One region of the Vibrio sp. F13 genome, then DNA from elsewhere that is predicted to be linked to it. Evidence: predicted binding sites of a transcription regulator. Region 1 holds the regulator's gene; the other holds the start of a gene.
The links. The regulator MetJ, encoded in region 1, represses methionine synthesis genes. The targets are predictions, from matches to a motif close to TTAGACNTNTANANGTCTAA.
Positions count from the first base shown of each region.

Region 2: a site for MetJ is predicted at 3,518-3,537, ahead of metE (5-methyltetrahydropteroyltriglutamate--homocysteine S-methyltransferase). Genes of this name have one in related genera too.

Region 1 is NZ_CP170175.1:2,013,950-2,019,439, reverse strand. Features, by position in the region: gene LMH68_RS09240 (bifunctional aspartate kinase/homoserine dehydrogenase II) at 1-715, opposite strand, end outside; gene LMH68_RS09235 (O-succinylhomoserine (thiol)-lyase) at 718-1,899, opposite strand; gene metJ (met regulon transcriptional regulator MetJ) at 2,108-2,428, shown strand; gene LMH68_RS09225 (malic enzyme-like NAD(P)-binding protein) at 2,595-3,902, opposite strand; gene rpmE (50S ribosomal protein L31) at 4,237-4,455, opposite strand; gene priA (primosomal protein N') at 4,788-5,490, shown strand, end outside.
Region 2 is NZ_CP170175.1:2,940,875-2,946,364, forward strand. Features, by position in the region: gene LMH68_RS13570 (YgiQ family radical SAM protein) at 1-948, opposite strand, end outside; gene LMH68_RS13575 (hypothetical protein) at 1,279-1,959, shown strand; gene LMH68_RS13580 (DUF4250 domain-containing protein) at 2,075-2,275, shown strand; gene LMH68_RS13585 (LysR substrate-binding domain-containing protein) at 2,414-3,325, opposite strand; gene metE (5-methyltetrahydropteroyltriglutamate--homocysteine S-methyltransferase) at 3,607-5,490, shown strand, end outside.

The DNA.
Region 1 (5,490 bases):
ACGCATCTGAAACCAGACGAGGGTCAGCGCTGTAAACGCCTGCCACATCACTCCAAATCGTCACGCGTTCAACTTCAGCCAAAGCACCAATCACGGTTGCTGAGTAATCCGAACCGTTACGGCCAAGCAATACCGTTTCACCCTCGCAGTTCTGAGCCATAAAGCCCGTAATCACCACGCGGCAATGTGCATGCTGCGCCAAGGCTTCTTTGATCAGAGGGTAAGAACGTGCGCGGTCGACTTCAGGCTGAGCGCCCACTTCTGCACGTAAAAAAGCACGCGCATCTTGAGCAACGGCTTGTAAATCATGCTGGCACAACAAAGCCGCGAGTATACGTGAAGACCAAACCTCACCGTGTCCAAGCACTTTTGCTTTTTGTGCTTCGCTCAAGGGAGCCGTTAGCTCACCCAAAGCGGTAAATTCTTGTTGAATGGTTGAAGTAAGTTGTGCGGCTGATTCACCCTCAAGCAGTGCTTCAATCAGATCGAGTTGGAACTGACGAAGTGCTTGTAGGCATTCATGGGCAATACGACCATCTTTGTCGAGCGCTTCAACAAATTCAATCAAACGGTTGGTTGTTTTGCCTGCTGCCGATACCACCACCAAATCAGATGCTGATGAGTATTCTCTAAGAATGTTGACCACGCGTTGGTAACATTCAGGATTCGCTAAACTGCTGCCACCAAATTTATGTAGCTGGCGAAAGGTTGCCATTATTAACCCTCCCCTTCAGCGATAAAGCGCTGTGTTCTTTCAAACGCTTGCTTGAGGTCATCGATTAGGTCTTCTGCATCTTCAAGGCCAACAGATAGACGCAGTAGTTGCTGAGAAACACCCGCTTCTGCTAAGGCTTCTTCACCCATCGCGCGGTGAGTCATCGACGCAGGGTGACAAATCAGGCTTTCAACACCGCCCAATGATTCTGCCAAAGAAAACAGCTCTAACTTATCAACAAAGTATTTAAGCGCCTCGAATGAGCCCGCAAACTCAAAACTGAGCATGGAACCAAAGCCCGATTGCTGTTTCTTCGCGATATCATGACCCGGATGTTCAGGAAGGCTTGGGTGGTAAATAGTGCCAACAAGATCTTGTTGCTGCAGAGACGCTAGAATTTCACGTGAGCTTTCTTCGTGAACTCGCATACGCGCACCTAGCGTACGAATACCACGTAAAGTCATGTAGCTATCAAATGGTGTGCCGGTCGCACCAATACAGTTGCCCCACCATGCTAACTCTTCAGCGTGTTCTTCTGTCTTAGTGACCACAACGCCACCAATAACATCTGAGTGTCCATTGATGTACTTAGTGGTTGAGTGGATAACAAAATCAGCACCCAGCTCTAAAGGCTTTTGGAACACAGGTGTCAAAAACGTGTTGTCGACAGCAACCAGAGCACCAACCTCTTTCGCTTTACGGCAAGTTTCTGCAATATCAACCACGCGAACCAGTGGATTCGATGGGGTTTCAATTAAGATCAACTTTGGCTTAAGCGCGAGCGCCGCATCCAGCGCTGCTTGATCCGATTGATCAACGAACAGAACTTTGAAGTCACCTTTTAGCGAGCGAGTGTTAAACAGACGGTAAGTACCGCCGTAGCAATCGTGCGGTGCAATAATAAGATCATCGCCGCCTAAGAAAGCCGAAACCCATAAGTTAAGCGCCGAAGTACCACAGTTAGTCACAACCGCGCCTTTGCCTGATTCAAGCTCAAACAGTGCCGTCTCTAATAAACCGCGGTTTGGGTTACCAGAACGGGTGTAATCGTACTTTGGCACTTCACCAAAAGCGGGAAACCCATAGTTAGTCGAAAGATAAATGGGTGGGACAACGGCATGGTGTTGCGTGTCTGACTCGATACCAGTACGTACTGCGATTGTTGCTGGCTTCCGGCTGCTCATAGGTGCTTCCTTACAAGTTTTGCGTCTGAGAATCACAGCGGCTTGTCGGCATTTTGCGGCTGTGTTAGATATATGTTATTCACTTTACTTTCATAAACGTGAGACGTCAACACTTCTAGACGTCTATATGTCTTTGCTTATGGCAGTAAATCCCGCTAAAATCACCACTATTAATTTATTCTAACAACTAAAGTGATGAAGGTACGCAATGGCCGACTGGAATGGTGAATACATAAGCCCATATGCTGAGCATGGAAAGAAAAGCGAACAAGTAAAGAAAATTACAGTTTCTATCCCTCTAAAAGTGTTAAAGGTTCTTACTGACGAGCGTACTCGCCGCCAGATTAATAACCTACGCCATGCAACAAACAGTGAGCTACTGTGCGAAGCCTTTCTACATGCGTACACAGGCCAACCACTACCAACGGATGAAGACCTTCGTAAAGACCGCCCAGACGATATTCCTGCTGAAGTGAAAAAGCTGATGACAGAGATGGGTATCGAGTTCGAAGCGTTTGACGAAGAATAAAAACAACTCAGTCACTGCCTTCATTATTGATTCGCTCTAGCTGAACCTTATTTATCACATCGCGCATAGCTTTTTATGATTGCGCTGTGAATGATAGACATAAAAAAACCGACTCCAGATGAGTCGGTTTTTTATTATTCTTTTTGGCTCAATAGAGCAATAGCTATTAAGCCATATAGTTAGCAGGCATCTCGATACGAGCTACGCCAGATTCAACAGCCGCTTCCGCAACTGCTCGTGCTACGCGAGGAAGTAGACGTGGGTCCATTGGCTTAGGAATGATGTAACCCTTACCGAACTCCAGTGCAGTCTCGCCCGCAGCTGCTAGTACTTCAGCTGGAACTTCTTCTTTCGCCAGTTCACGAATCGCTTTAACCGCCGCTAGCTTCATTTCGTCATTAATTTCGCTCGCACGCACGTCTAGTGCACCACGGAAAATGAATGGGAAACAAAGTACGTTGTTTACTTGGTTAGGGTAATCACTGCGGCCTGTACCCATGATTAGGTCAGAACGAACTTCGTGTGCAAGCTCAGGCTTGATCTCTGGATCTGGGTTTGAACATGCAAACACAACAGGCTTATCAGCCATCAGCGTTAGTGCTTCAGCAGGCAGTAGATTCGGCCCCGATACACCCAAGAACAGGTCAGCGCCTTCGATAACATCTTCAAGCGTACGCTTATCAGTGTTATTTGCGAACAGCTCTTTGTATTCGTTGAGGTCATCACGACGAGTATGGATCACACCTTTACGGTCAAGCATGTAGATTTTTTCACGCTGAGCGCCACACTTAATCAGTAGTTCCATACAAGCAACCGCCGCTGCGCCAGCACCTAAACAAACGATCTTACACTCTTCAAGTTTCTTACCTTGAAGCTCGATCGCATTCAGCATACCCGCTGCCGTTACAATCGCAGTACCGTGTTGGTCATCGTGGAATACCGGAACATCACAACGTTCAATCAGGCGACGTTCAATCTCAAAACAGTCTGGTGCTTTGATGTCTTCCAGGTTAATACCGCCGAATGTATCTGCGATATTCGCAACTGTATCAACGAACTCATCGATTGTGCGGTGTTTTACTTCAATATCGATAGAATCTAAACCAGCAAAACGCTTAAACAGGAGCGCTTTGCCTTCCATAACAGGTTTAGAAGCAATAGGGCCAAGGTTACCTAGGCCAAGAATCGCTGTACCGTTAGAGATAACTGCAACCATGTTGCCTTTACCTGTGTACTTATAAACGTTATCAACGTTCTGTGCGATCTCGCGAACAGGCTCAGCCACGCCTGGGCTGTATGCAAGTGCTAGGTCTTCTGCAGAGTTTGCAGGCTTCGTCAGTTCTACGGCAATTTTGCCTGGAATTGGGAACTCATGGTAATCAAGAGCTTGCTGACGGAATTGTTCTTGAGGCGATAACGATTTTTCAGATGATAACGCTTGAGAGGATTGATCTTGGCGGCTGTCTTCAGACATAGGTGTAGGTTCCTAGGATATTATTATTTGGGGGATCTTGTTCATGTTAATGGATGTACTTCAAAGTTCCTAGGTGGTTGAAGCCTCTGTCTCATTAAAAAACGAGATTTCACTACTAATAAGACCAGTGAGCAGTTGAAATTACTATCGCTTGTTGAAGTTTCGTGCTGAATTTTGGTGAAGAGAGATACGCAAGGAATTGCCCTGAAATAGAATAGAGAGGCAACTTATCGTTGGGTGAGAGTGATGCTTGAATAGAAGTCAGTGCTTTCTCAAATTACAGGCAACAAAAAAGGACACCGAAGTGTCCTTTTTCATGTCTAAATAGCGAGAATCACTTCTTGCTAGAAAGAGCACCGAAACGCTTGTTGAAGCAATCAACACGGCCGCCAGTATCTACGATACGTTGCTTACCAGTGTAGAACGGGTGACATTTGTCACATACGTCTAGGTGGATTGATTCTTTTGCTAGCGTTGAGTTGAACTCAAATGTGTTGCCGCAAGAACAAGTTGCAGTAACTGCTTTGTATTCTGGGTGGATTCCAGCTTTCATGGGATAACCTCAAGTAGGCCGTGTCGCTATACGATTCTAAGCCGCACACCACACGTAGTTTAAAAAAAGAAATAAAGACACCGCATCGACACAAAAGAGTGATGAAGCCATACCTTTAAGGCGCAGTATAGTAATGAATCTATAAAGCAGGATCAACCGATTTGATACATTTTTCACCAATTCTCTCTTTATTTCCTTTATCGGCCTGAGATTTCGGGCTGTCGTTGTCGGTATACGCTAACTCGCCACCTTCATCCAAACTGCTTCTCGAATTTAACCGCCTTATCCTTTAGACTGTTCGCTCTCGTCAATTCAGATAAAGCCGTCCCTTTATGCGTCCAATGATTGCCCGTGTGGCGCTGCCTGTTCCACTCGACAAGCAGTTCGATTACAAGATTCCAAACCACCTATTCCCGATTATTGGTGGTCGCGTCTCTGTGCCTTTTGGACGACAAACCTTAACTGGGATTGTCACGGCTCTGGTTAACGAATCAGAATTCGAGCTAGATAAGCTCAAGCCCATTAAAGCCTTATTAGACAACCAACCCGTTTGGCCGGAATCTGTCTATTCACTGTTAATGTGGTGCAGTCAGTTTTATCAGTACCCTCTTGGCGAAACCTTTGCTAACGCCCTTCCGAGCGCTCTAAGAAAAGGCAAAGCCGCCGACTTCGCGACGCTGGTTGAGTGGCAGTTAACGCCATCAGGCAAAGACCAACTGATGCAAGGTTTTGGTCGCGCGGTCAAGCAAGCCAAAGTGATGCACATGCTTGAACACGGCCCGGTTCCTCATCAAGAGTTCATTGATGAAGAAGTTGGCAGCGCCGTACTCAAAACGCTAGAAGAGAAAGGCTGGATTGAATCGGTAGAGAAAAAGCCAACGCGTCAGCCGTGGCCAGTTGATCTTGAAAACGACCAAGACAAGCCTAAGCTCAATGCCGAACAAGCCATCGCGATTGCGACCGTAAATAGCCAAACCGACTTTGGTTGCTTCCTGTTAGAGGGCGTTACTGGCTCAGGTAAGACCGAGGTTTACC
Region 2 (5,490 bases), 930 kb from region 1:
GCCAAACACGTAGTCCATCTCTTCTGTGGTCAATGGAATAGGCGCTTGGTTAATCCAAAGCTCGCGATCACCGTGACGTTGAATCAGAGCACGACCTGAGTACGGGTTTGTCTCAAGGTGCAGAATACGACTAGCGTGAGCGTAAAGAATACGGTCATTGTTTAGCTTTTCGTAACCTGGGATACGAACCGCTGTAGTTTTTGCATCGTGACGAGAAGGGCGAATAGTAATAGGTTGCGCTTTTACTTCTTCTTTTTCGTCTTTCTTGGTATCACACTGAGTTTCAACTTCGTACGGGTTAACCGGAACATACGCTTTGTTCGGCTTTTCGATACGAGAAGAGTCAATGATCTTGAAGCCTTCAGGGGCCGCAGGAAGATTGATAGCAGTACCGCGGATATTGGTCAGCGTAGACATGTCTTCACCATCGGCAATGCGGTGTGCTACTTCAACCAATGCACGCTCAGCGTTACCAAAAAGAAGAATGTCAGCTTTTGCATCAAACAATACAGAGCGGCGAACTTTATCTGACCAGTAGTCGTAGTGAGCTACACGACGTAAGCTCGCTTCAATACCACCAAGCACGATTGGCGTGCCTTTGTAAGCTTCACGACAACGTTGAGAATAAACCAGAGTTGCACGATCAGGACGCTTGCCACCTTCATTGTTCGGAGTATAAGCATCATCGTGACGTAATTTGCGATCAGAGGTGTAGCGGTTGATCATGGAGTCCATGTTACCCGCTGTGATGCCGAAGAATAGGTTAGGTTTACCTAGCTTCATGAAGGCATCTTTATTGTCCCACTTTGGTTGAGCAATAATGCCCACGCGGAAACCTTGAGCTTCAAGCAGACGGCCGATGATAGCCATACCAAAGCTCGGGTGATCGACATAAGCGTCACCAGTTACAATAATAATGTCACAGCTATCCCATCCAAGAGCATCCATCTCCTTTCTACTGGTAGGCAAAAAGGGTGCAGTTCCGTAGCACTCGGCCCAGTATTTTTTGTGTTCGTGAATAGGAGTGATATCGCTGTACATATTTCAACCTCTGATTTTTGAGGCGGGAATTATAGCGGCATGAGCCTAGACTAGCCAGTAGAACATGCCCCTGTTAGTTCTGGTGTCTTTCGTCTTTTTACGGTAAATGGCGATAAAAGAGCCATACAACAGCATAGTTGAAGCCTTGAATAACGTCGCTAATTTGTGATTTTGATTAGTGTTCGCAGCAGTTTTTGATATTATTCGCGAAAATAAGTCTGAAGAAGTAGATCCACAATGGTCGAAACGTTATTAGTACAATTTGCTCCGATGCTTTTAGGAACCCAACTGATCTTAACCCTCATCTTGGTGAAAGGGGATATTTGTCCGGGGCAGCGTGGTCGGATCCACAAGATGTTACCGGCGATTGGCGTGCTGTGGCTTGCCGTCGCTTCAGTAAAAATTGAAGCCTTTCTGGTCGTGTTCGCGATCTTTTATTTCTATTCTCAAGTTCAAACCAAGAAGACTCGCGATTCTGGTCCTATCTGGGTGATGTACTTGGCCTGTGGTTTAGCGTTGTCATATGTTGCTATACAAGCGACTGAGCAAGCAACCGCTGTTGGTATCATTACTACTTTGCTGCTAGTGGTACTGTTAGGAGCAGCGTTTGGCCATCTACTACTGACGATTGCAAGGACACGGTTGCAGGCATTTCATCGAGTGCTTCCTGTTGTGGGCGTGCTAACCGGTATGTTGGTAGTACTGGCGACCGTCGTGAGTGTTTACTCTTTGTCTGAAGCTCAATTAGAACCTGTGATTTCCACTTTGCTATTTAGTTTTGCTTTGTTGATCTCCTCAATCGTGGTGTGGTGTTGGCATTTACTGTTCGCAAGAACGCCTGAAAAGCTTCAACTGAGTATTTCGTTGTTGATGTTATTGGTGGCCGTTGTGGGTTTAACGCCAGTTTCGGCGCTTTAATCACGCACTTTCATTAATTACGTATTCTTGTTAAGAAGTGTGATCTGTTTTTTAGCGTGACGTTGGTAAGCGTTCTAAACTTAACTCTAGTCAGTGTGTTCGTAAGGAGTACGAGATGGATTTAAGCAACGTCAAAGGTTTCGATAGCATTATTTTGCTAGGAATCGTTAATGAAAAACTTCGCCTAGAATGCGATAGCTTTGAAGAGCTGATCAGCATGTATGAAATGGATACAGAAAGTGTTGTGGGCAAGCTCGATATGCTTGGCTATCAATACGATCCATTGACTAACCAGTTTAAGTCTTACTCGAGATAAGCTAAAGATTAGCGCATCTTTTATCGAAAATGACATGCATCGCGTGTTGTGGGTGTTGAGAGAAAAAAAGTCACAGATTATCTGTGACTTTTTTGTTTCTGACGAATCGATCGAGCTTAACTTAGCCATAAATCATCTTTAAACGACCTCTATGCCATCTAAGTGACTCTTACTTTGCTGTCTTGCCGTGCTAAAGAAAGCTTGCAGGTAACGTTTATCTTTCTCAGAGTTTCTTACCGCTGCGAACAGTCTTCTTGATAGTCCTTTGCCTAATGGCTTGCTGGCAATCAGCCCTTGTCTTGAGAATTCACTGATCGCCCAGTTTGGTAGAGCCGCTACTCCCAAACCTGCTGATACCATTTGAACTAGCATTAACGTGTTGTCCGCTTGTTTCCACTTTTTAGGTTCTACACCCGCAGGCTGTAAAAAGTGCTTCACGACATCTAAACGCTGTTTTTGAACAGGGTAGGTGAGCATGGTGAGATCGCTAAGATCTTGCGGTTCAATGCTCGCTTTTTCTGCCAAAGGTGAGTTGATTGCGGTGATCAAACGCATCTCAAAATCAAAGAGTGGTTCGTAGTGAACCTCAGAGCGAGGCTGTATATCAGAGGTGATCACCAAATCTAGCTCGCCTGCCATTAGCGCGGGTAGCGGCTCAAACCCAAAGCCTGACGAGAAATCTAGCGTTACGCTTGGCCAAGCCACTTGATATTCCTTCAAAGCAGGCATTAACCATTGGAAGCATGAGTGACATTCAATCGCCATGTGCAAACGACCATTCACATCCTCTTTCAGGCTCGCGAGTTCGTTCTCCGCTTTAGCTATTCTTGGCTGTATCTCATCGGCAAGCCTAAGCAAAATCTCACCTTCAGAGGTGAACTTAACTGGTCTAGTTTTACGTAGGAAAAGCTGACCACCGATACGCGCCTCAAGGTCTTTCAGTTGGTGAGAAAGCGCCGACTGAGTCAAGTGAAGAGAAGTTGCCGTCGCTGTTAGCGAGCCGCTGTCTCTTAAGGTAGTCAATGTTCGAAGGTGTTTAAGCTCTATCATGAGTTTTCCTCATATTCCCTAAGCCAATTCAATATTTCTTAATAATCACCCTACGGGGTTTTCTTTCATTTGTAAACGTCTAGATGTCCAGATGGATTTAATTTTTTCAGCTTTAGATTATTCAAGATGAATATTTTTAATAAACAAGATGAATATTTGGACGTTGTTCATCGTTCAGATTAGGGAGATATTTTAGCCATCCAGACGCCTTATAAAGAACTTAAACCATAAGCTAGGCAGTTTGATCGAACACTAAAAATTATTGAATAAGGAACAGGTTCATGACTACGACAACGCATATTTTAGGCTACCCACGTATCGGCGAAAAACGCGAACTCAAATTCACTTTAGAAAAATACTGGCGCGGTGAGATTAGCCAATCAGATTTAAAGCAACTCGGTAGCGAACTAAGAAATCGTAACTGGAATGTACAAGCTGACGCGAATCTTAGCTTTGCAACTGCGGGTGACTTCGCATGGTACGACCATGTATTAACAACGACTTTACTTCTAGGCCACGTACCAAAGCGCCATACTGGTGGTTCTGAAGATGAAAAATCCTTCCCAGATTTAGATACTTTGTTCCGTGTGGGGCGTGGTCAATCTCAGGTTCAGTCGACTTGTTGCGGTGGTACGCATACGTCTAGTGACGGCACTAAAGATAGCTCTGCGGCTTCTGATATGACTAAGTGGTTCAACACCAACTACCATTACATTGTGCCTGAGTTCAGTAAAGACGATTCCTTTGAAGTGAGCTGGCCACAACTGTTTGACGAAGTGAGTGAAGCGATAAAATCCGGGCATAAGGTGAAGCCAGTTTTGTTAGGCCCGTTATCTTATTTATATCTTGGTAAAGAAGTGGAGGAGGGTTTTGATCGTTTATCTCTTCTTCCGCGCCTTCTTACCGCTTACCAAGCAATTTTGGCAAAACTCGCTAAGTTGGGGGTTGAGTGGGTTCAAATCGATGAACCAATTCTTTCGCTTGAGCTTGAGAGTCAATGGGCAGATTCATTCAAGTTGGCGTATCAAGTGATTCAAGGTGATGTAAAACTGCTGCTCACTACTTATTTTGATTCGGTGACTGATACCTTAGATAAGATAGTAGAGCTACCAGTTAATGGCCTACATATCGACTTAGCAGCAGCACCACAGCAACTTGATGAAGTAGTGGGTAAGTTACCTGAACACTGGGTACTTTCAGCAGGGGTGATTAATGGACGAAACGTTTGGCGAGCTGATTTAGCCGCTCAACTAGAGTTACTACAACCAGTGAAAGAGAAGCTAGGAGACAAACTTTGGGTAGCAAGTTCATGTTCACTTTTGCATAGTCCAGTCGACCTTGAGTTAGAAGATTCACTCAGCGATGAAGTGAAGAGTTGGTTTGCTTTCGCGAAACAGAAAGTGACCGAGGTGAGTATATTGGGTGCGGCACTAGACGGTAACCACAATGCTATCTTGGCGTGTGAAACCTACAGCCAGCCGATTGTTGCACGCAAGAGCGCGACTCATGTGAATAAGCCGCAGGTTCAAGCTCGTATTAACACCATTACCAAAACCCTAACCGAGCGAAGTGCTCCTTATGCCGAACGCGCTTCACATCAGTCTGAGGTGTTAGGTTTACCATTATTGCCAACCACAACAATTGGTTCATTTCCACAAACCGGAGAGATCCGTGTTCAGCGTAGTGCTTACCGCACTGGCAAACTGAGTGAAGCGGAATACAACACCGCGTTGAAAGGTCATATTGCGGATGCGGTGAAACGACAAGAAGCACTTGATTTGGATGTACTGGTTCATGGTGAAGCTGAACGTAATGATATGGTGGAGTACTTTGCTGAAAATCTAGCAGGCTTCCAAACTACCAAATTTGGTTGGGTACAAAGTTATGGCTCTCGTTGCGTGAAACCTGCGATTGTGGTTGCGGATATCGAGCGTGAAAAACCAATGACGGTGGAATGGTCGACCTATGCTCAATCTCTGACTTCAAAGCAGATGAAAGGCATGCTAACTGGGCCTGTTACTATCTTGTGTTGGACATTCCCACGTGAAGATATTTCACGCAAAGAGATAACCAATCAACTGGCGTTTGCGTTGCGAGATGAGGTGTCTGATTTGCAAGACGCAGGTATCAACATTATTCAAATTGATGAGCCTGCCATTCGTGAA